One region of the Pantoea sp. App145 genome, then DNA from elsewhere that is predicted to be linked to it. Evidence: predicted binding sites of a transcription regulator. Region 1 holds the regulator's gene; each other region holds the start of a gene.
What was found. The regulator CRP, encoded in region 1, controls carbon source genes, mostly activating them, when cyclic AMP is high. The targets are predictions, from matches to a motif close to ATGTGANNNNNNTCACAT.

Region 1 (10,571 bases):
TGATGAACCAACGAACCACCTCGATCTCGATATGCGCCAGGCATTAACCGAGGCGCTGATTGATTTTGAAGGTGCGCTGGTGGTGGTCTCGCATGACCGCCATTTGCTGCGCGCCACTACCGATGATTTGTACCTGGTACACGATCGCAAAGTGGATATCTTCGAAGGGGATCTTGAGGATTATCAGCAGTGGCTGAGCGACCTGCAAAAACAGCAGGCGCAGCAGGATGCCGCACCAAAGCAGGAAAGCGGCAACAGCGCCCAGGCCCGTAAAGATCAGAAGCGTCGTGATGCGGAACTGCGCGCACAGACGCAGCCACTACGCAAAGAGATTGAGAAACTCGAAAAACAGATGGCGAAGTGGCAGAGCCAGCTGAGCGAAGCCGAGCAGCTGCTGTCCGACAGCGCTATTTACGACCAAAACCGCAAAGCGGATCTGACTGTCGCACTGCAACGTCAGGCGGAGAGTAAATCGGCGTTGGAAGAAGCGGAAATGGCCTGGCTGGATGCCCAGGAGCAGCTGGAGCAGATGCTGGCTGCACCTTAATCACACCGTTCGTAGCGGCGCGATTTATCGCGCTCTTTTGACCTTATTCTCGGGTAAAGACCGCGCGATAAATCGCGCCGCTACGGACATTTTACACCGGTTTGTCCCCCAACACCGTCGCCCGATGCATCACCCGGCGCGCCGGATAATAATCCGCATTGGCATAATGCTGTGTCACGCGGTTATCCCAAATCGCTACATCATTTTCCTGCCAGCGCCAGCGCACCTGAAACTCAGGTTTGGTAATGTGCGCAAACAGGAAGCCGAGCAGCGCCGCACTCTCCTTCTCGCTTAGCCCAACCAGCCGCGTGGTAAATCCTTCGTTGACGAACAACGCCTTGCGACCGCTGACCGGATGGGTACGGATCACCGGATGCAGCACCGGCGGGTGCTTCGCCACCGCCTGCTGCCAGCGCTGATGTTCTTCAGCCGTTTTGCGATATTTAAATTCCTGGAATGCTTTTTTGAAGTCATGCTCCGCCTGCAATCCTGCCAGCAGCGTTTTAAACGGTTCGGATAACGCTTCATACGCCGCAATCCCGCTGGCCCACAGCGTATCGCCGCCGCTTTCCGGCAGCAATTTGGCCGCCAGAATGGCGATCGCCGGAGGGGTCTCGATAAAGGTCACATCGGTGTGCCAGTTATCGCTATCGGGCGGGTTGCCCTGATGCGTATCCAGCACGATGATCTCCTCCACTCCGGCGGCATGCGGATAGACCGGGTGGATATGTAAATCACCAAAGCGCACTGCCAGCGCGCGCTGCTGCTCGGGCGTGATCACCTGATGACGCAGGAACAACACCTGATGGCGCAGCAGGCCATGGTAAAGCTGTTCAAATTGCGCATCGCTCAGCGGGCGGCTGAGATCGACATCACTCACCTGCGCACCGATATACGGCCCCAGCGCGCTGAAAGTCACACGTTCGTTCATTGCTGTTCTCCATTCCAGGGCGTCAGACGGCGCTGCAAGGCGCGCAGACCCAGTTCTAAACTAAAAGCGATCAACGCAATCACCGCGATGCCCGCCAGCACCACATCCGTTGCCAGGAACTCGCCCGCCGATTGCACCATAAAACCCAGCCCACGGGTGGCAGCAATCAGTTCGGCTGCCACCAGCGTTGACCAGCCGACACCGAGACCAATACGCAAGCCAGTGAGGATTTCCGGCAACGCGCCCGGCAGAATCACCCAGCGCAGCAATTGCCAGCGCGTAGCCCCAAGCGCCTGTGCCGCACGGATACGTACCTGCTGGGCGTTCTTCACGCCCGCCAGCGTCGATAAGGTGACAGGCGCGAAGATCGCCAGGTAAATCAGTAAGATTTTTGAGGTTTCACCGATGCCGAACCAGATCACCATCAGCGGCAGATAAGCCAGCGGCGGCACCGGTCGATAGAGTTCAATCAGTGGATCAAGCAGGCCACGAATCGACGGGCTCAGTCCCATGGCGATCCCTACCGGAATGCCAATCAGCGCCGCGAAGAACAGCGCCACCAGCATCCGCGTCAGGCTGGCACCAAGATGCTGCCACAGCGTGGCATCCATAAAGCCTTGTGGACCGGCAATCAGCAGCAGCTTTTTCAGCACCAGCTGCGGTGGCGGCAGAAACAGCGGCGCAATCAAGCCCAGCGCCGTTACCCCCCACCACACCAGCAGCAGCACCGCCACACTTAACAGGCTCAGGGACAGCTGACGCGAAAAGGGCCAGCGCAGATTCCGGCGGCGCGCCGCACGCGCTTTATCATCAATTAACGCACTCATGCGAACACCTCCCGCTGAGCAAACACCTGGTTCAGCACGTATTCGCGCCGTTCAATAAATGCGGGATCGGATTTGATACTGCGGCAGGGCTCACCGTCGGCAAAACGCTGCCCAAAATCGAGCTTCAGTCGTTCCACTACTCGCCCAGGCCCCGGCGACAGCAGTACCAGTTCACTGGCGAGAAACACCGCTTCTTCAATGTCGTGAGTAATCAGCAGGATCTGTTTGCCGGTATCGCGCCACAGCGTGAGCAGCAGGGTTTGCATCTGCTCACGGGTAAAAGCATCGAGCGCGCCAAAGGGTTCATCTAACAGCAGCAGCTGAGGGTCAGCCGCCAGCGCACGCGCAATCCCCACGCGCTGACGTTGACCCCCAGAGAGCTGCCAGATAAAACGCTTTTCCGCTCCTTCCAGCCCCACTTTGCCCAGCAGGCGCCGGGCGATGGCATGGCGATCGGCCTTTGCCATCCCGGCCAGTTGCAAACCAAAGGCGACGTTGTCGATCACATTGCGCCACGGCAGCAACCCTTCGTTCTGAAACACCACGCCGCGTTCGGCACCCGGCCCGTTCACCGGTTTGCCATCCAGCGTGATGCTGCCGGATTCCAGCGGCAGAAAACCGGCGATCAGATTGAGTAACGTGGTTTTGCCACACCCGGACGGTCCCAGCACCACCAACAGTTCACGCTGATCCAGTTGCAGGTTGATGTCCTGCAACGCAGGTTGTCCGGCGTAACGCGCATTAAGATGAGTGATGCTGAGCATAAAGCCTCCGGTTATTTCACTAAGGGAGCAACGAAACGGGTGGTGACAAAGCCGCTGTAATCACTGGCCGCATCCGGCACCTTGCCCTGCTCTTTCAGGAAATGCGCGGTATCGACAATCGCCTGATTGACGGGCTTACCAAGCTGCTCAAGCTGTTGCTGGGCAGTGAGATAGGTGTTGCCCTGCACCAGCCCCGGCACCTGAGCTTCCGGCACCCCGCTCAGGCGCGACAGCTTGCTCAGGTTGTCCGGCTGTTGCAGCCACTGTTGCGGGTTATCGATATAGGCTTTCTGCGCCTCCAGCGCGCTGCGGGCAAACGCCGTGACGATATCCGGGTGCTGCTGTGCAAAGTCTTTACGCACCACCCAGACATCCAGCGTCGGTGCGCCCCATTTGCCGACCTGTGAGGAGTCGGTCAGCACTTTGCCATCCTTTTCCAGTTCATTGACCGCCGGTGCCCAGACGTAAGCGCCGTCAATATCGCCACGCTGCCAGGCGGCAATGATTGCGGGCGGTTGCAGGTTAACCAGCTGCACATCGGTGGGTTTGATGCCCCAGTGCTTCAATGCGGCCAGCAGGCTGTAATGGGTGGTGGAGATAAAGGGGACGGCGATACGTTTGCCGATCAGGTCTTTGGGATTGCTGATGGATTTCTTCACCACCAGCGCCTCGGAATTACCGAGCTGCGAGGCTAACAGGAAGGCTTCAATGGGCAGTTGCTGTGTGGCGGCCACCGCCAGTGGACTGGAGCCGATATTGCCAATCTGCACGTCGCCGGAGGCCAGGGCGCGCAGCACGCTGGCCCCGCTATCGAACTTTCGCCAGTCAACGCTGGCTCCGCTCTCTTTGGCAAAGGTGTTATCGGCCTGTGCCACCTTGGCCGGTTCCGCAGAGGTCTGATACGCCACCGTGACGCTAACCGCCTCGGCCTGGAAGGTCAGCAACGCCAGCGCTGCGGCTAACGTGGTTATGGTTTTCTTCACTGCCATCATCTTGCACCCCAATATTTTTATGTTGGGTGCAGTGTCGCCAGCAGCAATGGTTTCATAAAGGAATTAAAAATTATCCCTAATGAAAATCGGTTCTTAGATCAACATCGGGCAAGGCTATGCGCAAACAGCAAAAAGGCGCGTTGCCGCGCCTCGGGTTTACTCAGTGCCAAATCAACAGCACACAGGCGGCAGTCAAAATCCCCATCGCCAGGTTAAAGATTTTCCACGCCCGTGGGCTGCGCAGCAGACGGCCGATGATCGAACCAAACCCCATCCAGATCACCCCGGAGACCACGTTGACCAGCGCCATACCGATGCTGATGGCCACCACGGAATGCAGATAGGCGGCCCCGGCCAGGCTAAAGCTGGCAACCGCACCCAGCGCCATCAGCCAGGCTTTCGGGTTAATCAGTTGCAGCAACCCTCCCTGCCAGAACGGCGTGGGTACCGGAGGTGCCGCATCCGTGTCCAGCGTCTCATACTCGGCGGTAGCAATTTTCCACGCCAGCCACAACAGATAGAGGCTACCGGCAATTTTAAGAACCAGATGAAGGGAAGGATAGAGTAGGATGAGACTACCCACGCCAAAGGCCACCATCAGCAGCATCACCTGCATACCAATCATGATGCCGATTAACAACGAGAAGGTACGCAGAAAGCCAAAGTTGGCAGCGGAGGCGGTAAGTAACATATTATTAGGCCCTGGCGTGATCGCAGCGACCCAGAGAAAGCCCAGCATTGATAAAAACAGACTTAGTTCCATGTTGATTCGGGTGCTCCTCACCCAGGAAAGCCAAAAACCCATCGAAACTATCAGCGAGATATGCATCAGACAAGCGTTTACCACAGTAATTTTGATTCTCCGCCCGGCGAGACCTTCGTCCCGCTGAGCGGCTTTCGCAATCCGCATCTGCAAACCCTGCTCCCGCGCCTGCTGCGGCGGCGTGTTACCCTGCGTCCGCACTGGCAGCGTCTTGATTTGCCGGATGGTGATTTCGTCGATCTCGCGTGGAGTGAAGATCCGGTGCAGGCCGCCCATAAACCGCGCATGGTCCTGTTTCACGGCTTAGAGGGAAGTTTCCACAGCCCCTATGCCCACGGGTTGATGCAGGCATGTCAGGCGCGTGGCTGGCTGGCAGTGGTGATGCACTTTCGTGGTTGCAGTGGCGAACCCAATCGCCTGCATCGTATTTACCATTCCGGCGAAACGGAAGACGCGAGCTATTTCCTGCGCTGGTTAAGGCGTGAATGGGGCACAGTGCCAACCACTGCAGTGGGCGTCTCGCTCGGCGCGAATATGCTGGCGTGCCTCGCCGGGATGGAGGGCAGTGATGCGCCTTTTGATGCCGCCGTCGCTATCTCGGCACCGCTGCTGCTGGAGCCGTGCAGCCAGAAACTGGAGAACGGTTTCTCACGCTTTTATCAGCATTATTTGCTGACGCAGCTGAAAAAAAATGCGAAGCGCAAGCTGCGCGCCTGGCCCGGTACCTTGCCGGTGGATTTACGCCAGCTACGCACCCTGCGGCGTCTGCGCGACTTTGACGATGCCGTCACCTCACGGGCGCACGGTTTTATCGATGCGGGGGACTATTATCACCGCGCCAGCGCCATGCCGCACTTAATCAATGTCCGTAAGCCGCTGCTGATCATTCACGCCAAAGACGATCCCTTTATGACTGACGCAGTTATCCCGCAACCGGAGCAGCTGTCCTCGTCAATTGAATACCAATTGACGCAGCAAGGCGGCCACGTTGGCTTTGTCGGCGGGACATTGCTGCGCCCGCAAATGTGGCTGGAGCAACGCGTGCCACAGTGGCTATCAACTTATCTGGATATGTGATCGTGATTATACCGTGGCAACAACTCGACCCCGAAACGCTGGAAAACCTGATTGAAGCCTTTGTATTACGCGAAGGCACCGACTACGGTGAACAGGAGCGCAGTCTGGCGCAGAAGGTCGCCGATGTGCGCCGCCAGCTGGAGCGTGGCGAGGCGGTACTGGTGTGGTCTGAACTGCACGAAACCGTCAATATCATGGCGCGCGGTGAATTTCGCGGCTAATGCACATCCCGGCATTTCGTGCTAACAATGCTCATCGCCGGACTTCACAGGGAGCTTTGTCATGTCAGCCAGGCATCCAGTTATCGCCGTTACCGGTTCCAGCGGAGCCGGAACCACCACCACCAGCCTTGCCTTCCGGAAAATTTTCCAGCAGCTGGATCTGCACGCCGCAGAAGTGGAAGGCGACAGTTTCCATCGTTATACGCGTCCAGAGATGGACATGGCGATCCGCAAAGCGCGCGATCTGGGCCGTCATATCAGCTACTTCGGACCGGAGGCCAACGATTTTGGCCTGCTGGAGCAAACCTTCAGACAATACGGACAATCCGGTCTCGGGCAGTCGCGCAAATATCTTCACACCTATGATGAAGCCGTGCCGTGGAATCAGGTTCCCGGCACCTTTACGCCCTGGCAACCGCTGCCGGAAAACACGGATGTGCTGTTTTATGAGGGTTTGCACGGCGGCGTCGTGACACAGCAACACAATGTGGCCGAACATGTGGATTTGCTGGTCGGCGTGGTGCCGATTGTGAACCTCGAGTGGATTCAGAAGTTGATTCGCGACACCAGCGAACGCGGTCATTCGCGCGAAGCGGTGATGGATTCGGTGGTACGTTCGATGGAGGATTACATCAACTTCATTACGCCACAGTTCTCGCGCACCCATATCAACTTCCAGCGCGTACCTACCGTTGATACCTCAAATCCGTTTGCCGCACGTGAGATTCCGTCGCTGGATGAAAGCTTTGTGGTGATCCATTTTCGTGGGCTGGAAGGTATTGCCTTTCCTTACCTGCTGGCGATGATTCAGGATTCCTTTATCTCGCATATGAACACCCTGGTGGTGCCGGGTGGCAAAATGGGGCTGGCGATGGAGTTGATTATGACACCGCTGGTGCAGCGGCTGATTGAAGGTAAACGGATTGAATAATCCGTCATTTCCGTATCGGCGCGATTTATCGCGCCGCTACGTTCGTGCTATAGCTCGATAACCTCATAGCTGTGGGTGATGTCGACCCCTTTGCCCAGCATGATCGCCACCGAACAATATTTCTCTGCCGACAAATCCACCGCACGCGCCACCGCTTTATCGCCCAGCGCTTTGCCGCTGACAATAAAATGCAGATTGATGTGTGTAAAAATCCGTGGCGCTTCTTCACGACGTTCAGAAGTGAGTTTCACCTCGCAATCGGTCACTTCATTGCGCCCTTTTTGCAGGATAGACACCACGTCAATCGCGCTGCAACCACCCGCCGCCATCAGCACCATCTCCATCGGACTCGGCGCTTTATCACCCGAGTTCCCATCCATTAATACCTGATGACCCGATGAGGATTCTCCGAGAAAGGTAAGCCCCTCCACCCATTTGACTCGTGCCTGCATTATTCTTTCTCCTGACCAAGCTGATTTGCCGCCAGAGTACGCTTTCACCTGAGAAACAGCAATCCAGACTAATCGCCCTTTTGCTGAAGCGAGACAACACAAGACAGCTAGCAAAAGCTGTGCTACAAACAGAGCTGAAAATATTTTCGTCGTAACAGACGAAGGCGGGAAGAATCAGAAGCCTGGCTTAAGAGTCCACCCGAATAATTTCCTTTACTGGAAGCGCTCTACGATTTCACCGCCTGACAGGGAAAATTGCCCCCTGTGTTTTGGGCACGATTACAACAGAGGATAATAGCGAATGGTTCTCGGCAAACCGCAAACAGACCCTACACTCGAATGGTTCCTGTCCCATTGCCATATTCACAAATATCCATCCAAAAGCACCCTGATTCACCAGGGTGAAAAAGCGGAAACGCTCTACTACATCGTGAAAGGTGCCGTTGCGGTACTGATTAAAGATGAAGAAGGCAAAGAGATGATTCTCTCCTACCTCAATCAGGGGGATTTCATCGGCGAGCTTGGCCTGTTTGAAGAAGGTCAGGAACGCAGTGCCTGGGTACGAGCAAAAACTGCCTGCGAAGTGGCTGAAATTTCCTACAAAAAATTCCGTCAGCTGATTCAGGTAAACCCGGATATTTTAATGCGTCTTTCGGCGCAGATGGCACGTCGCCTGCAGGTGACATCAGAAAAAGTCGGCAACCTTGCCTTCCTTGATGTGACCGGTCGCATTGCGCAGACGCTGCTCAATCTGGCCAAACAGCCTGATGCCATGACCCACCCGGACGGGATGCAGATCAAAATCACCCGTCAGGAAATTGGTCAGATCGTTGGCTGCTCACGCGAGACAGTTGGCCGTATTCTGAAAATGCTGGAAGATCAAAACCTGATCTCCGCACATGGTAAAACCATCGTCGTTTACGGCACCCGCTAATTCCTTCTCACCCACGGCGTGATGGTCACATCGCGCCGTTTTTGTCTACGATGAGCTGATGTGGCGTCGAATCATCTATCATCCCGAAGTTAATTATGCCCTGCGGCAAACGCTGGTGCTTTGCCTGCCCGTGGCTCTCGGCTGGCTGTTTGGTGACCTGCAAAAAGGTTTGCTGTTCTCGCTGGTTCCCGCCTGCTGCAATATCGCGGGTCTGGATACACCACATAAACGTTTCTTTAAACGCCTGATTGTCGGCGGATCCCTGTTTGCCACCGGCAGCTTTCTGATTCAGTGGTTGACGGATTACCATGTTCCTTTGCCGCTGATTATGCTGGCTCTGCCGCTGCTGGTGGGCGTCACCGGCGAAATCAGTCCGTTGCATGGCCGTTTGCTGCCCGGCACCCTTATCGCCGCCATCTTCACACTCAGCCTCGCAGGACGCATGCCGATATGGGTACCGCCGCTGCTGTATATCGGCGGCACGCTGTGGTACGGGCTGTTTAACTGGCTCTGGTTCTGGCTGTGGAAAGAACAGCCGATGCGTGAAACCCTCAGCCTGCTGTATCGCGAGCTGGCGGATTATTGCGATGCCAAATATACCCTGCTGACGCAGCTGACCGATCCGGAAAAAGCGCTCCCCCCACTGCTGGCCCGGCAGCAAAAAGCGGTCGACCTGATCACCACCTGTTATCAGCAAATGCATATGCTGTCTGCCAGCCGTAACAACAGCCATAAACGTCTGACGCGTGCCTTCCAGGTGGCACTCGATCTCCAGGAACACATCTCGGTCAGCCTGCATCAGCCTGAAGAAGTGCAAAAACTGGTGGAGCAGAGCCATGCTGAAGCGGTGATCCGCTGGAATGCGAAGACCATATCGGCGCGGCTGCGGCTGTTGGCCGATGCTATCCTCTATCACCAGTTGCCGGAGCGCTTTCATATGGAGAAGCAGCTCGGGGCGCTGGAAAAGATTGCGCGCCAGCACCCGGATAATCCGGTCGGTAATTTTTGCCTGTACCATTTCAGTCGGATAGCCCGCGTCCTGCGCACGCAGAAACCTCTTTATACCCGTGACCTGATGGCCGACCGCCAGCGACGTTTGCCGTTTTTTCCGGCGCTGCGCAGTTACCTGTCGCTAAAGTCCCCGGCGTTACGCACCGCAGCGCGTTTTGCCGTAATGCTGATGTTTGGCAGCGCGCTGGCGTTGTTCTTTAACATCCCCAAACCCTACTGGATTCTGATGACCACCATGTTCGTCAGCCAGAACGGCTACAGCGCCACTCGCGTACGTATCCAGCACCGTGCCCTCGGCACCTTCGCCGGGCTATTGATCGCGGCTGCCTCGCTGCGTTTTGCCGTGCCGAAATCCATCACCCTGCTGTTTATGCTGGCGATCACCCTCGCCAGCTATCTGGTGACGCGTAAATATTACGGCTGGTCGATGATTGGCTTTACGGTAACGGCGGTGTACTCGCTTCAGTTGCTGTCGCTCAACGGTGCACAGTTCCTGTTGCCACGCATGATGGATACGCTGATGGGATGCCTGATTGCCTTTGGCGGCATGATTTGGCTGTGGCCACAGTGGCAAAGCGGCTTGCTCCGTAAGAACGCACATGACGCGCTGGAGGCTGACCAGGAAGCGTTGCAGCTGCTGCTCGGGCCGGAGCAGTCGCCGGAGAAGCTGGCCTACCAGCGCATTAAGGTTAACCAGGCACACAACGCCATGTTTAACTCGCTCAATCAGGCGATGACCGAACCGGGTTTTAACCCGCAGTATCTGAAAGATATGCGCTTATGGGTGACGCACAGCCAGTTTATTGTCGAACACATCAACGCCATGACGATTCTGGCGCGCGAGCACACCATGCTGACGCCAAAGCTCGCCGAGAAGTATCTGCAATCCTGCGAAATCGCGTTGCAGCGTTGTCAGCAGCGGCTGGAATATGACGGGCCGGGCAACGACAGCAACGTGCTGGAAGCGCCGGAAAATATTAATGAGGGTGCGGTGACCATTGTTGAGCAGCATGTGAAGCGGATTCTGCAACACCTTAACGTGATGCACACCATCTCTTCACTGGCGTGGAGCCAGCGACCGCATCATGGTCGCTGGCTGATGGGCTTGCGGGTGAAAAACT
Region 2 (10,571 bases), 1.8 Mb from region 1:
AAAACCCCTCGTTTGAACTGAACTCGGCGCTACTGTCGCGGGCGCGTGTCTATCTGCTGAAATCGTTAACCACGGCGGATATTGAGCAGGTTCTGCAGCAGGCAATGCAGGACAAGGAACGAGGCTATGGCAACAGCGACATTTTGCTGCCGGACAATACCCGGCGCATGATTGCCGAGCTGGTGAATGGTGATGCACGTCGGGCGCTGAACACGCTGGAGATGATGTCCGATATGGCGGAGATCAATGCTCAGGGCCAACGCGAGCTGACGCCACAGCTACTTAATGAGGTCTCGGGTGAGCGGGCTGCGCGCTTTGATAATAAAGGCGACCGTTTTTATGATCTGATTTCCGCCTTGCATAAGTCGGTACGGGGTTCCGCGCCGGATGCGGCATTGTATTGGTATGCGCGGATTATCACCGCCGGTGGCGATCCGCTGTATGTGGCGCGTCGCCTGCTGGCGATCGCCTCAGAGGATGTCGGTAATGCCGATCCACGTGGGATGCAGGTGGCGATTGCTGCCTGGGATTGTTTTACCCGCGTAGGACCAGCCGAAGGCGAGCGGGCCATCGCCCAGGCCATTGTTTATCTGGCGAGTGCGCCCAAAAGTAATGCTGTCTATACCGCCTTCAAAGCGGCGATGCATGATGCGCGTGAGTTCCCTGATTACGATGTTCCTGAGCATCTGCGCAACGCACCCACCAGGTTGATGAAAGAGATGGGGCTGGGTAAAGAGTATCGCTACGCCCATGACGAACCGAATGCGTTCGCCGCAGGTGAAGTTTACTTCCCACCGGAAATGGCACAAACACGCTACTATCATCCCACCAACCGTGGGCTTGAAGGGAAAATTGGCGAAAAACTCGCCTGGCTGGCTGAACAGGATCAAAATAGCCCGATAAAACGCTACCGCTCCTAAAGACGTTACGGTAAGGTGAGCAAGGAATTCAATGCATTCCAGAGGGATGCATCCCTTCATTCGTTCAATCAACCTTAATTACACAGGATAAGCATGCTCGATCCCAATCTGCTGCGTAACGAGCCAGACGCAGTCGCAGAAAAACTGGCACGCCGGGGATTTAAACTGGATTTGGAAACGCTGCGCTCCCATGAAGAGCGTCGTAAAGTATTGCAGGTCGAAACTGAAAATCTGCAGGCTGAGCGTAACTCCCGATCCAAATCCATCGGTCAGGCCAAAGCCCGTGGGGAAGACATCGAGCCGCTGCGTCAGGAAGTGAACGCGCTGGGCGAACGCCTGGATGCTGCTAAAGCAGAACTGGATGCCCTGCAGAACGAAATCCGTGATTTTGCGCTGGCACTGCCAAACCTGCCGGCAGACGAAGTCCCGCTGGGTAAAGATGACACCGAAAACCTCGAAGTTGCACGCTGGGGTGAACCACGCAAGTTTGATTTCCAGGTCAAAGATCATGTGGAGCTAGGTGAGCAGGCGAAAGGATTAGATTTCGCGTCGGCGGTGAAACTGACCGGCTCACGTTTTGTGGTCATGCAGGGTCAGATTGCCCGTCTGCATCGCGCCCTGAGCCAGTTTATGCTTGATCTGCATACCCAGCAGCACGGTTATCTGGAGACCTATGTGCCTTACCTGGTTAACCAGGACACGCTGTATGGCACTGGTCAGCTGCCGAAGTTTGGTGGAGACCTGTTCCATACCAAACCGCTGGATGAAGAAGCGGGCAGCAGCAACTACGCGCTGATTCCGACGGCGGAAGTGCCGCTGACCAACCTGGTCCGCGATGAAATCGTCGAAGAAGAAAACCTGCCGCTTAAACTGACTGCACATACGCCATGCTTCCGTTCTGAAGCGGGTTCTTATGGCCGTGATACGCGTGGTTTGATCCGTATGCACCAGTTCGACAAAGTGGAGATGGTGCAGATTGTGGCACCGGAAACCTCCATGCAGGCGCTGGAAGAACTGGTCGGTCATGCCGAGAAAGTGCTGCAACTGCTGAATCTGCCATACCGTAAAGTGCTGCTGTGCACCGGTGATATGGGCTTTGGTTCCACCAAAACCTATGATCTCGAAGTGTGGTTACCGGCTCAGAATACCTACCGTGAGATCTCCTCCTGCTCCAATATGTGGGATTTCCAGGCGCGTCGTATGCAGGCACGTTGCCGCAGTAAGACAGAAAAGAAACCTCGTCTGGTCCATACCCTGAACGGTTCTGGCCTGGCGGTAGGTCGTACGCTGGTTGCGGTGCTGGAAAACTACCAGCAGGCGGATGGTCGTATTGAAGTGCCTGAAGTTCTGCGTCCTTATATGGGCGGCATTGAATTTATTGGTTAATCTTCCGCTGTATTTAAAAACCCGGTTATGCCGGGTTTTTTTATTTCTGAAGTACAAAGCGGTTTAATCTTTGCCGCGGATTAATCAGAAATAAACGTTATCGATACTATCCCGCCTCTGTTGCCTAAAAATATGCAAATTCATAGAGATAGCCAAACGGTAGAGAATGTTCTTTCGTACTCTAACTAACTGAAGATAAAAAAATTAAATTGTTCAGCAGCAAAATGTGCGGCGGCTTTTTTTTGCACATTGACTTTAAAATAGCGAATGGCAAACTGCGCGCAATTCTCTCCAATTCTTTGGTTTTTATCCCTATGTCAACCTGGTCGCGCCCCGTCCTGCTGCTGCTTTGCGGTTTGCTGCTTCTGACGGTGTCTATTGCTGTGCTTAATACGCTGGTGCCGTTATGGCTGACGCATGATCAACTGCCGACCTGGCAGGTGGGGATGGTCAGTTCATCGTATTATACCGGTAACCTGGCAGGCACTCTGCTCGCTGGCTGGTTGATCACGCATTACGGTTTTAACCGTTGTTACTATCTGGCGACCGTGCTGTTTGCCGTTGCGACGGTGGGGATGGTACTGTTGGATGGTTTCTACAGCTGGACTTTGCTGCGTTTTGTCGCTGGTGTTGGCTGTGCGCTGATGTGGGTAGTGGTTGAAAGCGCCTTGTTGTGCAGTGGCACGGTGCGCAATCGCGGCCAGCTGCTGGCTGCGTATATGATCATTTATTATCTTGGCACCGTTGCCGGACAATTGCTGGTCAGCCGGGTATCGACCGAACTGCTGCATGTCATTCCGTGGGTCACGGCGCTGGTGTTGTGTGCGGTGCTGCCGGTGGTGTTTGTGCGCGTCAATGCCGGTGCTGCCAGCGAAGACGCTTCACCGGGTCGCATCTGGCCAATGTTGCGTCGCCGCAGCTCCCGCCTCGGTATTAACGGCTGCATTATTTCCGGTATTGTGCTGGGTTCACTTTACGGCCTGATGCCGCTGTATCTTGCTCATCAGGGCATGAGCGATGCGACTGTCGGGTACTGGATGGCGTTGCTGGTGAGTTCAGGCATTGTGGGGCAGTGGCCGGTTGGCCGTCTGGCCGACCGCTTCGGTCGTCTGCTGGTGCTGCGTGTTCAGGTATTTGTGGTGATTCTGGGCGCGATTGCCATGCTCAGCGATGCCGCCATGGCTCCGGCGTTGTTCGTGTTGGGTCTGGCGGGATTTACGCTGTATCCGGTGGCAATGTCCTGGGCGTGTGAAACGGTCCCGCATCATGAACTGGTGGCAATGAACCAGGCGCTGTTATTCAGCTACACCATTGGCAGCCTGGTGGGGCCGGGTATGACGGCGATGCTGATGCAAAGCTACTCTGACCGTCTGCTGTTTGTGATGATTGCAGTGGTCGCGCTGGTTTATCTGGTGATGTTGCTGCGTAAGGCGGATCATCATGCCACGCCGGTGGCCCACGCCTAAAGCATACGTTGTGGCGGCGCAATTGACTGCGCCGCTACGATTTAATACATCACCTGATGCCCATAGCCGGTGAGAATATTCTTCACCCGTTCCATGGTCTCTTTGCTGGGCGGTTTTACCCCTTCCAGTTTGTACTCTTCACCCATGGCGATCCATTTATGCTTACCTAATTCGTGGTAAGGCAACAGTTCGATCTTTTCAATGTTATCCATGTCTTTGGTAAATTCTCCCAGCCGATGGACTGAATCGTCATTATCGGAATAGCCGGGAACCACCACAAAGCGAATCCATGTGCGGATACCTTTCTTCTGCAAATAGTGGGCAAAATCCAGCGTACGGTGGTTGGAAACACCTACCAGAATCTGATGAATATCGTCATTGATTTGTTTCAGGTCGAGCATCACCAGATCGGTCACTTCGAGTAACTCATCGATGACCGGATCGTAGCGACGCACAAAACCATTGGTATCCAGACAGGTATTTATTCCCTCGGCCCGACAGGCGCGGAACCAGTCACGCACGAACTCTGCCTGCAGGATAGCCTCGCCGCCGGATGCCGTGACACCGCCGCCAGAGGCATTCATAAAGTGCCGATACGCCAGCACATCTTTCATCAGCTCCTCAACGGTCACCTCTTTACCACCGTGAGTATCCCAGGTATCACGATTGTGGCAGTAGAGGCAGCGCATCAGGCAGCCCTGGAAGAAGGTAATAAAGCGGATGCCTGGGCCGTCAACGGTGCCGCAGGATTCAAAGGAGTGGATACGACCGATGGTTGACATTGCGATGAGTTCTCCGGTTAGCCTGAAATCAGGCGGCACAATCTTTGTTGTGCTCTGAGGTTTAAGTCGGTTTTGCCAGCGTGCCTGAGATAAGCCTTCTGGCAAAACGACCTGGAGAAAAGGCTCCCGCAGGAGCCTTTTATTACCGGAATGAATTACAGGGACTTGGTGAAAGTACGGGTAATCACATCCTGTTGCTGCTCTTTAGTCAGCGAGTTAAAACGTACTGCGTAACCTGAAACACGGATGGTCAGCTGCGGATATTTCTCCGGATGATCCATCGCATCCAGCAACATTTCGCGGTTCATCACGTTAACGTTCAGGTGCTGGCCGCCCTCAATGGTGTTGGCTTCATGGTGGAAGTAACCATCCATCAGGCCAGCAAGGTTAGCTTTACGTACGTTGTCGTCTTTGCCCAGCGCATTCGGCACGATGGAGAAGGTATAAGAGATACCATCTTTGGCGTAGGCGAACGGCAGTTTCGCGACGGAAGTCAGTGAAGCCACTGCACCTTTCTGGTCACGTCCGTGCATCGGGTTAGCACCCGGTCCGAACGGTGCACCGGCACGACGACCATCCGGGGTGTTACCGGTTTTCTTACCATAAACCACGTTAGAGGTAATGGTCAGCACAGACTGAGTCGGTACGGCGTTGCGATAGGTTGCCAGTTTCTGAATTTTTTTCATGAAACGTTCAACCAGGTCACAGGCCATGTCATCGACGCGGGCATCGTTGTTACCGAACTGCGGATACTCACCTTCGATTCCGAAATCAACAGCCAGGCCGTCAGCATCACGCACCGGTTTCACTTTGGCGTATTTGATGGCTGACAGGGAGTCAGCAGCCACAGACAGACCAGCGATACCACATGCCATAGTACGGTAAACATCGCGGTCATGCAGTGCCATCAGTGAGGCTTCGTAGCTGTATTTGTCGTGCATGAAATGGATGATGTTCAGGGCGGTGACATACTGTTTTGCCAGCCAGTCCATGAAGTGATCCATGCGCGCCATTACGGTATCGAATTCCAGCACGTCATCAGTGATTGGCGTTTCTTTCGGGCCAACCTGCATTTTCAGTTTTTCATCAACGCCGCCGTTGATTGCGTACAGCAGGGTTTTTGCCAGGTTAGCACGGGCACCGAAGAACTGCATTTGTTTACCGATAACCATCGGGCTAACACAACAGGCGATGGCATAGTCATCGTTGTTGAAGTCAGGGCGCATCAGGTCATCATTTTCATATTGCAGTGATGAGGTATCGATGGAAACTTTGGCCGCGTATTTTTTAAAGTTAATCGGCAGTTTTTCTGACCACAGAATGGTCATGTTAGGTTCCGGTGATGGACCCATGGTGTACAGCGTGTTCAGGAAACGGAAGGTGCTTTTGGTCACCAGAGTACGGCCATCAACGCCCATACCAGCCAGAGACTCAGTTGCCCAGATTGGGTCACCAGAAAACAGTTCATCGTATTCCGGAGTACGCAGGAAACGCACCATACGCAGTTTCATGACCAGATGGTCAATCAGTTCCTGAGCTTCATCTTCGGTCAGTTTGCCAGCTTTGATGTCACGTTCAATGTACACATCGAGGAAGGTAGACACACGGCCAAACGACATGGCGGCACCGTTCTGTGATTTAACCGCAGCCAGGTAGCCAAAATAGGTCCACTGTACGGCTTCCTGCGCATTAGTGGCAGGCACAGAGATGTCGCAACCATATTTCGCTGCCATCTCTTTAATCTGACCCAGCGCACGATGCTGTTCAGAAATTTCTTCACGCAGACGGATAGTGGCTTCCAGATTGACGCCGTTTTCCATATCGCTTTGCAGAGAGTTGAACTGTGCAACTTTGTCTTTCATCAGATAGTCGATGCCGTAAAGTGCGACACGACGATAGTCACCAATGATACGACCACGACCATAGGCATCCGGCAGACCGGTCAGAACACCGGATTTACGGCAGCGCAGAATGTCCGGGGTATAGACATCAAACACGCCCTGGTTATGGGTTTTACGGTAATCAGTGAAGATTTTTTTCAGTGATGGATCCAGTTCGCGGCCATAAACCTTACAGGAGCCTTCCACCATTTTGATGCCGCCAAACGGAATAATGGCACGTTTCAGCGGCGCTTCAGTTTGCAGACCAACGATTTTTTCCAGTGACTTGTTGATGTAACCGGCATCGTGCGCAGTGATGGTTGAAGCGAGGTCGGTATCAAAGTCGACAGGTGCGTGAGTGCGGTTTTCGATTTTGATGCCTTCCAGCACGTTATCCCACAGTTTAGTGGTTGCCGGAGTTGCACTTGCGAGGAATGACTCGTCGCCTTCATAGGGGGTGTAGTTTTTCTGGATGAAGTCGCGTACGTTGACATTGTTCTGCCATTCGCCCGCGCTAAATCCTTCCCAGGCTGACGCCATTTTTTCATTCAGTTCGGTCATGATATACCTGCCTTATTTAGGGAGACTTTGACGTTCAGCGCGCGATGCGCGCCCGTACTAATTTCTTGCTTAATGCACCGGGTCATCACCACGCAGATAGATAACCCAGTAGGTCAAACCGACTAACAACCCACCACCTATGATGTTGCCAATGGTTACAGGAATAAGGTTGTCGACAATAAAGTTACCGACACTGAGCGCCGGGAATTGTGATGCACTGGCGCCCGCCATCTGCCAGAACTCAGGGCTGGCGAAATCACGGATGACGATAGCCATCGGAATTAAAAACATGTTAGCAATGCTGTGCTCAAAGCCGCTGGCAACGAACATGGCTACCGGCAAAATCATTGCCATCATTTTGTCCAGCAGACTGCGGCCGGAATAACTCATCCACACGGCCAGGCAGACCATCAGGTTGGCGAGGGTGCCAAGGCTGACTGCCTCAATAAAGGTATGGTGCATTTTATGGTCGGCAGTTTGCAGCACATTCAGACCCCAGGCACCGTTAGCAACCATGTGCTCACCAGAGAGCCAGATAAGAACCACAAAAAATATCGCACCGATCAGGTTGCCGACATACACATTCAGCCAGTTACGGGCCAGCTGGCCCCAAGTGATACGACCACTGGCTTTCGCCACCACAATCAGCACGGTTGAGGTGAAGAGGTCCGCACCACAAACGACCACCAGCATCAATCCCAGAGAGAAGCAGATACCGCCAATCAGTTTTGCCATTCCATAAGGCATAGCACCACTGCCGGTGGTGGCGGTGATATAGAACACAAAAGCGATAGAAATGAATACGCCAGCGGTAATGGCAAGAAAGAAGGTGGTTAGGGGGTGTTTTGTTGCTTTGTAGACCCCGGCATCTTCAGCAACCTTTGCCATTGCAGCCGGTAATAATGAATTAAACGGGTTGTCAGTTTTCACACTAACGCTCTCCAGGAATTATCTGGGATTAATACTAACAAAGGAGTATAGGTCAGGAATTGATGTGGATCATATTTGCCTGGAGACCAGGCAACCTGAAGTGATTTTTAACGAAGAAAATTAAGATAACTTATTGAATTTATTTGTTTAAATATTTTTTAAAATATACAGGTATTGTTGAAGGTGACATCTGGAATGATACGAAATTGTTATCGATGAGCCTCTGCAGGGATACAAAAATGTGACTTAGTGATGGCGAGAAATTAACCGTTGCCGACGGTTATAAAAAAGGCACTGATTTCATTCAGTGCCTTTTTATCCGTTAGCCGGTGTTTATTGCAAAATAATGATATTTATTTTGCCGACCAGTAACGCCGTTTAGCAGCCTGCAATTTTTCATAGGCAGCAAGCAGGGATTGGTGCGCCGGGAAGGCTTTTAAATCCAGGTCTACTGCCTGCAGGCCATGGAAAGGTGCCTCACCGCTGATGGCAGCAGAAGCAGCGTCAACGGCAGCTTCGCCATACATACGAATGAATGCACGATGGTACTGTACAGGATCGCGTTCATCTTCCATCGCCAGCAGCAACAGCGTTTGCAGGCAGCGGTAGTAGTTAGCACGCTCTGCGCTGAAGATGGACTGGTTGAATTCCATCGTCCATTCCGTCCAGATCAGCGCCTGATCCAGGTCACCACCGGCCAGTGCCAGCATGGCTTTCAGTTCGCCAATACGCAGCGTATACCAGCCGTTATCTTTGCCGGTTGCCAGACCCAGCAGTTCGCGCACACGGGTGAAGTCATCATGACCTTCATCATCCAGCTGGGTGATCAGCTCCAGATAGGCCTCAGGTTCCCACTGGCTTTCCGGCAGTGCCAGCAGCGTTTCACGCAGCGGAGCGCCCATGCTATTGTTGGCCAGCAGCAGGTCTTCAGCCGGATAGATATCCGACATGCCCGGTACGATGATGCGGCAGGCATAGACGCTCAGATGTTCGTAGTCCGCGATGTACACTTCTTTATCTTCAGCGCGGAAAATCGCCATCAGGGTGTCAAATTCTTCCTGCGTGGTACCGGCGAAGCTCCAGTCAACAAACGGATAATCCGCTTCGTCTTTGAACATATCCCAGGAGATCAGACCACTGGAATCGATAAAGTGGGTTTCCAGGTTGGCATGTTCCGCCACTTCTTCGTCATCAAAGGTTGGCGGAGTGAAGACGTCGAGATCCTTCAGGCTGCGGCCCTGCAACAGTTCGGTAACGGTACGCTCCAGCGCGACGCCAAAATCAGGATGTGCACCAAAAGAAGCGAAACAGGTGCCATTCTCCGGGTTGAACAACACGACACAAATAACCGGATAGTTACCGCCGAGTGACGCATCATAGGCGAAGATCGGGAAGCCTTCTGTTTCCAGGCGCGCGATGGCCTCGATCACACCAGGATAACGCTGCATCACTGCGTCAGGAATTTCCGGCAGGCTAATGGACTCAGCAATGATGCGGTTTTTGATATGACGCTCAAAAACTTCTGACAAACCCTGTACGCGGGCTTCGTTTGCGGTATTACCCGCTGACATGCCGTTTGAAACATACAGGTTGCCGATAATATTCATCGGGATATAGACCGTTTGCTGATCCGACTGACGGGTAAAGGGCAGGCCACAAATACCCCGTTCCGCATTACCGGATTGCAGATCGATCAGTTCGCTGGCGCTCAGGCTATCGTCAGGATCATAGAATTTGCGCAGACGGGCGTCGAGAATACCTTCTGGCAGGCTATCGTCATCTGGCAGCGCGAACCACTTCTCGTTGGGGTAGTGAACAAATTCGCCGTTGGCGATGGATTCACCCAGCCAGAAGTCAGCAAAAAAGTAGTTGGTTGAGAGGCGCTCGAAGTATTCGCCCAGCGCGGAAGCCAGCGCTGCCTTTTTACTGGCACCTTTACCGTTGGTAAAGCACAGCGGGCAGTCGCGATCGCGAATATGTACTGACCATACATGCGGAACCGGGTTCAGCCACGAAGCTTCTTCGATGTTGAATCCTAAATCCTGCAATTTGTGCTGGAAGCGTGAAATGGAGTCTTCCAGTGCGGCGTCTTTACCTGGAATAAAAGTTTGCGTCATGATGGCGCTCTCTAAGTCAATGAGGTGGGCGTAAAGCGCGCAATAGTACGGGTTTTGCGCGGCCAGCGCTATACCCGCATATTACAGGCTTCAGGTGTGCTGGCTGTCATCCGATTTTACTTCGCCGATAAACCTCACAATATTCCATTGCGGATTGCATTTATGACATAAGCTGTCGCCGGGCTGGCTCTGGAAATGTGATCGCGGATGGATTAGTGATTGCAGCCACCCGGAGGCAATGATAAAACCGGTAGGGTATTCATAACCGTTCGATATGACAGTGGTGAGGGGAAATGACGCAGGTTTACAATTTTAGCTCCGGTCCAGCGATGCTGCCGGTTGAAGTGCTCCGTCGTGCAGAACAAGAACTGACAAACTGGCACGGGTTAGGCACCTCGGTGATGGAAATCAGTCACCGTAGTAAAGAGTTTATTCAGGTCGCGGAAGAGGCTGAGAAGGACTTTCGCGATCTGCTGAAAATCCCCGCCAACTACAAAGTTTTATTCTGCCATGGCGGCGCGCGTGCACA
Region 3 (10,571 bases), 1.2 Mb from region 1:
GGCAAAGATGCCTTCCAGCTCGTTGATGATCTTGCCGTTACCGGTTACCGGGCCATCCAGACGCTGCAGGTTACAGTTGATGATGAATACCAGGTTATCCAGTTTTTCACGGACCGCGATAGTGATCGCGCCTTTGGATTCCGGTTCATCCATCTCACCATCACCGAGGAAGGCGTAGACCGTCTGATCAGCGGTATCTTTCAGACCACGGTGCTCAAGGTATTTCAGGAATTTAGCCTGATAAATCGCATTGAGTGGGCCAAGACCCATAGAAACCGTCGGGAACTGCCAGAATTCAGGCATCAGTTTCGGGTGCGGATAAGAAGAGAGACCGTTGCCGTGTACTTCCTGACGGAAGTTGTTCATCTGTTCTTCGGTCAGACGGCCTTCAAGGAACGCACGAGAATAGATACCTGGAGAGATATGGCCCTGGAAGTAAACCAGATCGCCGCCATTTTTCTCGCTACGTGCGCGGAAGAAGTGGTTAAAGCACACTTCATAGATCGTCGCAGAAGACTGGAATGATGAGAGGTGACCACCCAGCTCCAGATCTTTCTTCGACGCACGCAGCACCGACATGATGGCGTTCCAGCGAATTGCGGAACGGATACGACGTTCAAGGGAGGCGTTGCCCGGATAGTCCGGTTCGTCTTCAACGGCAATAGAGTTGATGTAGTTGCTGACAGCAGAAGAACCTGCTGCAACTTTTACGCCGCCTTTGCGTGCAGCACTTAATACCTGGTCAATCAGATACTGCGCGCGCTCAACACCTTCTTCACGGATGACCGATTCGATCGCCTGTAGCCAATCACGAGTTTCGATCGGATCCACGTCATTGTGTAAACGTTCTGACATGGGGTGTATTCCTTATCTGTGTCTAATACGTTGAATTGTCAGGAGCCTGTCTGCTTGTGCTTTGCTTCAGTTCACAGCACAAGAAGACAGGCCCGTCGCTTTTTGATCCGCACGTTCGTTGCCGCGCGTTATTCCTTACGTTGCTGTAAACGACGCAGGGAGCGTTCACGACGACTCTGCTCCCGACTTCTGTCCAGCAAGATTTCCTCAATGAACGCCAGGTGACGGTGTGATGCCTCGCGTGCTTGTTCTGGCTCACGAGCCACAATCGCCTCAAAAATACTGGCGCGGTGACCGCTCACTTTCGCCAGCATTTCCCGGCGAGCGTAGAGCAATTCAAAATTCTGACGGACGTTTTGTTCCAGCATAGGGCCCATGGAACGCAGCAAATGCAAAAGCACCACATTATGGGCCGCTTCTGTGACAGCGATCTGATACTGCATCACGGCGTCCGCTTCGGCATCGAGATCGCCGCTGTCCTGTGCCTGCTGGATCTGAACATGGCAGTCGCGAATGCGCTGCAAATCCTCATCCGTACCCCGTAATGCCGCATAATAGGCAGCAATACCTTCCAGTGCATGGCGAGTTTCCAGCAGGTCAAACTGAGATTCAGGGTGTTGAGCAAGCAGGCCGACTAGCGGGTCGCTCAGGCTTTGCCAGAGATGTTTTTGGACGAAGGTACCGCCACCCTGACGGCGTAGCAGCAATCCTTTCGCCTCCAGGCGCTGGATCGCTTCACGAAGAGAAGGACGTGACACATCGAATTGTTTGGCGAGTTCGCGCTCGGGAAGCAACTTCTCTCCCGGCCGCAGCGTCCCTTCCATAATCAGGGATTCCAGCTGTTGCTCAATTGCATCGGAGAGCTTTGGTTGGCGAATCTTACTGTATGCCATCTTCCCTTCTTAGTTATGCCAGGCGTCCGGAGTAAATTGGTAATACCAATTGCCAAAAGGTGCCGGTAAAGTAACAAAGTATTCACCTTGTGTCTATATGGCAGCCGTCACACTTCAGGGGATTATCATTGGTTAAATGCGCTAAATGGCGCTGATAAAGACAGAAATAGAGCCTCAGGGAGAATTGTTAACAGAATTCTCTTTTACCAAACCTTACACAGATTTAGCGCTGCTCGTTCCCCGCAACCATAAGGGAAAGCTATTCGTGTTTATTACCAATTCATGTCAGAAATAGCGCGGCAGGCCAGCAGTGGATGCTGCTGCTTTTTCAGTCATCCCTCAGCACAAAAAGCAAAAGCAGGTGCAAATCGACGCGCTTATCACTATTCTGGTCGCCAGGGTAGCTTACGTATGCACACAGCACGCCAGGTACCGTAAATAAATGAGTACGTTATGTAAAAACAGCCTTACATTGGGCATAAAATAACAACATCACGAGGTTCGTATGGAACAACAACATGGCGACACGCTGCACCGCGGCTTGAAAAATCGCCATATTCAGCTCATTGCGCTGGGCGGCGCAGTGGGTACCGGTCTGTTTCTGGGCAGCGCATCGGTGATCAAATCCGCCGGTCCGGCGGTGATTCTCGGTTATGCCATTGCAGGATTTATTGCCTTTCTGATTATGCGCCAATTAGGCGAAATGGTAGTGGAAGAGCCGGTTGCCGGTAGCTTCAGCCATTTTGCTTACAAATACTGGGGCAACTTCGCCGGTTTTGCTTCAGGCTGGAACTACTGGGTGCTGTATGTGCTGGTTGCCATGGCCGAGCTGACCGCTGTCGGTAAATATGTCCAGTTCTGGTGGCCGGACTTCCCCACCTGGGCTACTGCCGCCATCTTCTTTGTGCTGATCAACGCTATCAACCTGACCAACGTGAAAGTGTTTGGTGAGATGGAGTTCTGGTTTGCCATTATCAAAGTGGTCGCGGTCATCGGTATGATCCTGTTCGGCGGCTGGCTGCTGTTCAGCGGCAACGGCGGTCCACAGGCAACCGTCAGCAACCTGTGGAACCAGGGCGGCTTCCTGCCAAATGGTTTTGGCGGGCTGGTGATGATGATGGCGATCATCATGTTCTCGTTCGGTGGCCTGGAGCTGGTGGGTATCACCGCCGCAGAAGCCGACAACCCGGAGCAGAGCATTCCTAAAGCCACCAACCAAGTGCTGTGGCGTATTCTGATTTTCTACATCGGCTCCCTGGCCGTGCTGCTGTCGCTGCTGCCATGGACCCGCGTTACCGCTGACACCAGCCCGTTTGTGCTGATCTTCCATGAACTGGGTGACTCACTGGTTGCCAATGCGCTTAACGTAGTGATCCTGACCGCCGCGCTGTCGGTGTACAACAGCTGCGTTTATTGCAACAGCCGTATGCTGTTCGGCCTGGCACAGCAAGGCAATGCCCCGAAAGCACTGCTGAAAGTCGATAAACGCGGTGTCCCCGTGACAACCATTCTGGTGTCAGCCGTCGCGACTGCGCTTTGCGTGCTGATCAACTATCTGATGCCAGGTGAAGCTTTCGGCCTGCTGATGTCTTTAGTGGTCTCTGCGCTGGTCATCAACTGGGCGATGATCAGCCTCGCGCACCTGAAATTCCGTAAAAAGAAAGACCAGCAGGGTGTCACCACGCGCTTCCCCGCCATTCTTTACCCACTGGGTAACTGGATCTGTCTGCTGTTCCTCGCGGCAATTCTGGTGATCATGCTGATGACCCCAGGCATGGCGATTTCAGTCTGGCTGATCCCGGTCTGGCTGATCGTGCTGGCAGTGGGTTACACCATTAAAAATAAAGCCCAGCAGGCGTAAAACTGTTCCTTCTGCCCGGCGTCTATGTCCGGGCAGATATTTCTCTTCTTTAGATCTTGCTCACACTTTTCCCCGTCCAGGTGTTTTGTCCATCATCGTGACCAATTGGTCCCCGCCAGATTGCTGATTTTCCGCTAATAATTTTTGCACCTGTTATAGCTGGAGATGAACAATGAAAGGAGCAGCACTCTCGTTCCGGGAAAAACTGGGATACGGCATGGGCGATGCCGGATGCAACATGATCGGCGGTGCCATCATGTTGTTCCTCAACTATTTCTATACCGATGTTTTTGGCCTGGCACCGGCACTGGTCGGGACCTTATTGCTTTCGGTGCGGGTGCTGGATGCGGTGACGGATCCGATTATGGGTGCCATTGCCGATCGTACGCAGAGCCGCTGGGGACGTTTTCGCCCGTGGTTGCTGTGGGTGTCCGTTCCCTATGTCCTGTTCAGCGTTCTGATGTTCACCACGCCAGACTGGAGCTATGACAACAAGGTGATCTGGGCATTTATTACCTACTTCCTGATGTCACTGACCTACACCGCCATCAACATCCCTTACTGCTCGCTGGGTGGGGTTATCACCAATGATCCTGGCGAACGCGTCTCCTGCCAGTCGTATCGTTTTGTCATGGTGGGTGTCGCCACGCTGATCCTGTCGCTGTCGCTGCTGCCGATGGCAGAGTGGTTTGGTGGCGATAACAAAGCACGCGGCTATCAAATGGCAATGAGCGTACTGGCACTGATCGGTCTGGCGATGTTTCTGTTCTGCTTTGCCACGGTGCGTGAGCGTATTCGCCCGGCCATACCCAGTAATGACGATCTGAAAAATGACCTGCGCGACGTATGGAAAAATGACCAGTGGGTGCGCATTCTGCTGCTGACTTTCTGTAACGTTTGCCCTGGCTTTATCCGCATGGCCGCCACCATGTATTACGTGACCTGGGTGATGGGCCAGTCGACCCATTTTGCCACGCTGTTTATCAGCCTCGGTGTGATCGGCATGATGCTGGGCAGTACGCTGGCTAAAATCCTCACCGATCGCTGGTGCAAATTAAAAGTCTTCTTCTGGACCAACATCGCGCTGGCGCTATTCTCCAGCGGTTTTTACTGGATCGATCCGCATGCCACCCTGGCAGTGGTTATTGCTTATTTCCTGCTGAATATCCTGCATCAGATCCCCTCCCCGCTGCACTGGTCGCTGATGGCGGATGTCGATGATTACGGCGAATGGAAAACCGGTAAACGCATCACCGGCATGAGCTTTTCCGGCAATCTGTTTTTCCTCAAAGTCGGGCTGGCGGTGGCTGGCGCGATGGTGGGCTTTTTACTCTCCATTTATGGCTATGATGCCGGGGCGAAACAGCAAGCCCCCAGCGCGCTGAATGGCATCATGCTGCTGTTTACCGTGATACCTGGCGTTGGCTACCTGATTACCGCCGGGGTCGTACGTCTGCTGAAAGTCGATCGCAAACTGATGCGTACCATTCAGGACGATCTCGCCCTGCGTCGCGCTAATTTCCGTGACCTGCAAGCCCCACACCCGGCCGCTTCCGCCGCTATCGAACCCGGAGAAATTAAATGAGTAATCCATGGCCTAATCCGTTTATCACCCAGCGCGCCGATCCTTTTATTCTCCACCACGATAAGGGTTATTACTTTGTCGCTTCAGTGCCCGAGTATGACCGGCTGGAAATACGTCATGCCGCTACGCTGGCTGCGCTGCCCGAGGCCGAGCCCGTGGTGGTGTGGCACAAACCCGATACCGGACCCTTTAGCGCGCTAATCTGGGCGCCGGAGCTGCATCATATCAATGGGCAGTGGGTGATCTATTTCGCGGCTGCGCCCAATCGTGAAATTAAAGATGGGTTATTCCAGCACCGCATGTATGCGTTGGTGTGCAGTGATGCCGACCCATTGACCGGCCATTGGCAGCCCGTTCGGCGCGTCCACACGCCGCTGGATAGTTTCTCTCTCGATGCCACGCATTTCGTCCATCAGGGGAAAAACTGGTATCTGTGGGCACAAAAAGACCCAGCGATTCCTGGCAATTCGAACCTGTATCTTGCTGAATTACTCAATCCCTGGACGCTGAAAGGCACACCACAGATGCTGACTCGCCCGGAATATGAATGGGAATGTGCCGGGTTCAGTGTCAATGAAGGACCGGCGGTGATTCGTCACGGTAAGACGCTGTTTGTCACCTACTCAGCCAGCGCCACGGATGAGAATTATTGTCTGGGGATCCTGAGCATTGATGCCAATGCCGATCCACTCCAGCCCGGGGCGTGGCAAAAATCCGCCCGTCCGGTCTTCAGCAGCAGCTGGGATAATCATCAATATGGGCCGGGTCACAACAGTTTTACCGTGGATGAACAGGGGCGGGATGTGCTGGTCTATCATGCGCGCAACTACACGGAAATTGAGGGTGATCCCCTGTGGGATCCTAACCGCCATACACGGCTAAAATATTTTGACTGGCGCGAGGACGGCACACCTGATTTTGGCGTGCCGCCAGCCGATCACACCAGCGTGCCGTAGATGGTCAGCAACGCCACCACGACTACCAGCACCAGAGAAATACGTTTCGCCAGTGCAACCGCCACGCGCGGCGTTTCCACTTTATCAACATGTGGATCACGCGCGAGGGAGAATTGCGCCAGGCTGGTCAGCACCTGATACTGCGAGCGATGCCAGTCGGTCAATGAGGCGAACCAGGCTGGCAACGCGCGCTCGCCGTGGCCGAGCAAGGCATAGGCGACACCGGCAAGACGCACCGGGATCCAATCCAGCAGATGCAGCACGCGGTCAACGCCAGACTGCGCACGCTCCAGCGCTGAATGGTGTTTTGCCAGCCAGCTTTGCCAGGCGCGCAGAAACGCATATCCCACCAGCAATACCGGTCCCCAGGGGCCACCGACGACAAACCAGAACAACGGCGCCAGATAGAAGCGAAAATTTATCCAGATAAGCGCGTTCTGTAGCTCGCGCAGAAAGTCACGTTCACTGCACTCCACAGGCACGCCATGAATCAACGTCAGCTCGGCCGCCATTGCCTGATGAGCTGCCTGATCATCATGGCTCGCCGCTTTCAGATAGGCGTGATAATGCAAACGTACCGAACCCGCACCGATACACAGCAAACCCACCACAATCCAGAATAATAGCTGCGCAACACCAAACAGCAGACCCTTCAGGCTCCAGACCAGCAGCCAGACAATCAGCATCGCCACAACCGTCATCACTAAGGTGCGGAATAACGAAAAACGCTGACGACCACGAAACAGCGGCTCCAGCCGATGATCGAGCTGCCAGTGTTCCCCCAGTTTAAACAACCGTTCCCAACCTAACACTAATAACAAGCTAAACAACGTCATAACTGCTCCTGCTGTTTCAGGGATTATCCCGCTTTAAGGCGTGTTTATAGCGTTCCCAGTCAAATGCCGGACCCGGATCGGTTTTTCGTTCCGGCGCAATATTGCTGTGGCCGGTAATGCGTTCCAGGGTCAGTGGATAGTGTTGCATTAATAACGCCGTGACCGCCTGCAACGTGGCATATTGCGCGTCGGTGTAAGGCTGGGTATCGGTCCCTTCCAGCTCAATACCCATCGAGAAATCGTTACAGTTTTCCCGGCCTTCGAACTGAGAAACCCCCGCATGCCAGGCGCGCTCATCGAATGAAACATATTGCACCAGCTCGCCATCACGGCGAATCAGGCAGTGTGCGGCGACACGCAAATGGGCAATATCAGCAAAATAAGGATGCGCATCGGCGGGCAAGGTGCCCGTAAACAGCCGATCAATCCACGGGCCGCCAAATTCACCGGGCGGCAAGCTGATATTGTGAATAATCAGTAGGGAAGGCGTTTCATTTTCCGGTCGCTGGTTAAAGTGCGATGACGGCACTTTACGCGCGCTATTAATCCAGCCATCTTCCAGTTTCATGCCATTTTTCCTGCATTTAAGTCTGGCTGAGAATAACATGATTCTCCACGGCTGCTTGCGCGTTAATGCGAAAGTCATCGGGAGTTAAGGATACTAAACATTTAACCTCGACAAACTGGCAATACCGGTAAAATAGGGCTAAGGTGTGCGCTCACTATCTCGTCATCTGGAGCAGGAAGAGTATGGCATCACGTCGTTACGATCCCGATCATCGCCGTCACGAATTGATCAAACGCATTGAGCATGACATCCCCGAAGCCGTTGCACGCGCGCTTCAGGAAGACTTAGGCGGCGAAGTGGATGCCGATCGTGACATCACTGCACTCTTACTGCCCGCTGAGAAACAGGCTGAAGCACAGATCATTACCCGGGAGGCCGGTGTTTTCTGTGGTAAACGCTGGGTGGAAGAAGTGTTCATCCAGTTAGGCAATAAAGTCACTATTACCTGGCACGTTGAAGATGGACAGGCTGTCGTGCCAGACCAGTTGTTATTTGAACTCCTCGGCCCGGCGCGCCTGCTTTTAACCGCAGAACGTACCGCACTGAATTTTGTGCAAACGCTCTCCGGCGTGGCAACCGAAGTCAGCCGCTATGTGGCTTTGCTGGCAGACAGCAACACCCAGCTACTGGATACCCGCAAAACCCTGCCGGGACTGCGTACCGCGCTGAAATATGCCGTGCTATGTGGTGGAGGCAGCAATCATCGTCTTGGACTGTCTGATGCTTTTTTGATTAAAGAGAATCACATTATTGCCAGCGGTTCGGTGCGCCAGGCAGTGGAAAAAGCCCTGTGGTTACAGCCAGATGTGCCAGTGGAAGTCGAAGTGGAAACCCTGACTGAATTGCAGGATGCGCTGAATGCGGGCGCGGATATCATCATGCTCGACAACTTCAGCCTGGAGATGATGCGTGAGGCCGTGACGCTGACGCAAAAGCAGGCGTTGCTGGAAGTCTCCGGTAACGTCACAGAAAACACGTTGCCGCAAATTGCTCAGACTGGCGTAGATTATGTCTCGGTAGGTGCGTTAACCAAGCATGTACGCGCCCTCGATCTGTCGATGCGCTTTCGCGACGCCTGATCGTTTTTCCGCTGAGGTGGCTCATGGGCAGATTTGTGTGACCGCTTCCAGTTTTCTGTTCATTGCGTTGCAAACCTGAATCTATTCTGCGCACGGCTTCCAGCCGTGCCACTCTGCCCTCTTCCGCTTAGCTCAACCCTTTTCTACCGTAGCGGCTCGACAACAAGGAGCCAGCTTATGGAACGACAACGCGGTTTTACCCTCATCGAATTAATGATTGTGATTGGCATCGTCGCCATCCTCAGCGCAATCGGCGTACCGGCCTATCAAAACTATCTGCAGCGCGCCGCACTGACGGATATGTTGCAGACCATGGTGCCCTATAAAACGGCGGTCGAACTCTGCGCCATTGAACGCGGCGGACCGGCGCAGTGCCAGGCGGGCGATCGCGGTATTCCTGCGGCCAAAGGTTCACGCTATGTTGCGACACTTGCCGTAACCAATGGCGTCATCAGCCTGACGGGCCAGGAAAGTCTTGCGGGTTTAACGGTGGAAATGCAACCCGTCTGGAATAGCACCGATGGCACTCTTGACTGGCAACGCAGCTGCACCAGCGATAACAACAGCCTGCGCGAAAACTGCCTTGAACAGTTCCGTTTTGCCGACAAAGGTGGCCGCAATGGAGAGATGTGATGCCATGCTCAAGGCCCTGTGCAAGCGCCACCACGCAATCATTCTGCATCATGACGCCACGCTGCTGCGCGTGGCCGTCGCGGGAACACCCGAACCTGCCCTACTGGAAGCATTACAGTTTGCCAGCCAGTGCAAAGTTGAAGTGGAGTGCTGGCCTGCCGCGCGGATTGAGCAGCTGTTGCATGAGCCGGGAAGCACTGAGAAGCCCCGCGAGCAGGTTTCGGCTGAATCGGCAATCAACGCCGTTGAGCACATCCTGCAACAAGCCATACTGCGACGGGCATCCGATGTCCATTTCGAGCCGCAACGCCATGCGCTACGTATCCGACTACGCATCGATGGCGTTCTGCACAAACTCACGCAGTTGCCCGATGTACAACCTGCCGCGGTACTTGCCCGTCTGAAAATTCTGGGGGGTCTGGATATTGCCGAACGTCGCCTGCCCCAGGATGGGCAATTTACCCTCGAAATCGAAGGCAAAACCGCTGCCTTTCGCCTTTCTACTCTGCCCATCAGCCACGGAGAGAAAGCGGTAGTACGTCTGATGCAGAGCGAAAATAGCGCAATTGCCCTGGATAAACTCGGCATGCCGGTGACGCAGTTGCGCCAGTTCAGCAACGCCCTGGCGAAACCACAGGGATTAATTCTGGTTACCGGCCCGACCGGAAGCGGCAAAACTTTCACCCTCTACAGTGGATTGAGCGCACTCAATGTGCCGGAAAAAAACGTATGCAGCGTGGAAGATCCGCTGGAGATCCCGCTGGAAGGTATCAACCAGACACAAATTCAGCCTCGCAGCGGGCTGGATTTTAATCGGGTGCTGCGTGCACTGCTGCGTCAGGATCCAGATGTCATCATGGTGGGCGAAATTCGCGATGCAGAAACGGCCGGGATCGCCGTTAAAGCTGCACAAACGGGCCATCTGGTGCTTTCCACCCTGCATACCAACTCCACTGCAGAAACTCTGACACGATTGCGGCAAATGGGGATTCCCGGTTATCTGCTTGGCCCGGCATTGCAGTTGATCGTGGCACAACGTCTGGTGAGAAGACTATGCACACATTGCCGACAGCCGGGGCAAGCGATCGCGCATTTACCTGTCGGGTTATGGCCTGGCACCCTGCAAACCTGGCGAGCCCCCGGCTGCGATCACTGTTTTTCTGGCTATTATGGACGGCTGGCACTTTTCGAACTGCTGCCCATGACCGCTAAATTACAAAACGCGATTTCCGCCGATATGCCGCTGGAGCATCTGTTGTCACTGGCGAACCAGCAAGGAATGAAAACATTAGTCAGCGCCGGGCT

Region 2: the regulator CRP is predicted to act here: its motif matches at 7,983-8,000, upstream of focA (formate transporter FocA).
Region 3: the regulator CRP is predicted to act here: its motif matches at 3,658-3,675, upstream of RCF31_RS09300 (glycoside-pentoside-hexuronide (GPH):cation symporter).

What each region holds. Positions count from the first base shown of each region.
Region 1 covers NZ_CP133290.1:3,193,757-3,204,327, reverse strand. The annotation lists gene RCF31_RS14625 (ABC transporter ATP-binding protein) at 1-547, shown strand, start outside; gene tauD (taurine dioxygenase) at 639-1,478, opposite strand; gene tauC (taurine ABC transporter permease TauC) at 1,475-2,305, opposite strand; gene tauB (taurine ABC transporter ATP-binding subunit) at 2,302-3,069, opposite strand; gene tauA (taurine ABC transporter substrate-binding protein) at 3,081-4,061, opposite strand; gene RCF31_RS14600 (LysE family translocator) at 4,222-4,824, opposite strand; gene RCF31_RS14595 (hydrolase) at 4,885-5,901, shown strand; gene RCF31_RS14590 (YheU family protein) at 5,904-6,122, shown strand; gene RCF31_RS14585 (phosphoribulokinase) at 6,184-7,053, shown strand; gene RCF31_RS14580 (OsmC family protein) at 7,101-7,505, opposite strand; gene crp (cAMP-activated global transcriptional regulator CRP) at 7,807-8,439, shown strand; gene RCF31_RS14570 (YccS/YhfK family putative transporter) at 8,498-10,571, shown strand, end outside.
Region 2 covers NZ_CP133290.1:1,362,562-1,373,132, reverse strand. The annotation lists gene RCF31_RS06240 (replication-associated recombination protein A) at 1-920, shown strand, start outside; gene serS (serine--tRNA ligase) at 1,014-2,306, shown strand; gene RCF31_RS06230 (MFS transporter) at 2,621-3,772, shown strand; gene pflA (pyruvate formate lyase 1-activating protein) at 3,814-4,554, opposite strand; gene pflB (formate C-acetyltransferase) at 4,710-6,995, opposite strand; gene focA (formate transporter FocA) at 7,065-7,925, opposite strand; gene ycaO (30S ribosomal protein S12 methylthiotransferase accessory factor YcaO) at 8,279-10,042, opposite strand; gene serC (3-phosphoserine/phosphohydroxythreonine transaminase) at 10,336-10,571, shown strand, end outside.
Region 3 covers NZ_CP133290.1:2,013,737-2,024,307, forward strand. The annotation lists gene aceE (pyruvate dehydrogenase (acetyl-transferring), homodimeric type) at 1-855, opposite strand, end outside; gene pdhR (pyruvate dehydrogenase complex transcriptional repressor PdhR) at 984-1,748, opposite strand; gene aroP (aromatic amino acid transporter AroP) at 2,254-3,609, shown strand; gene RCF31_RS09300 (glycoside-pentoside-hexuronide (GPH):cation symporter) at 3,782-5,194, shown strand; gene RCF31_RS09305 (family 43 glycosylhydrolase) at 5,191-6,150, shown strand; gene ampE (beta-lactamase regulator AmpE) at 6,132-6,986, opposite strand; gene ampD (1,6-anhydro-N-acetylmuramyl-L-alanine amidase AmpD) at 7,003-7,554, opposite strand; gene nadC (carboxylating nicotinate-nucleotide diphosphorylase) at 7,737-8,633, shown strand; gene ppdD (prepilin peptidase-dependent pilin) at 8,811-9,266, shown strand; gene gspE (type II secretion system protein GspE) at 9,253-10,571, shown strand, end outside.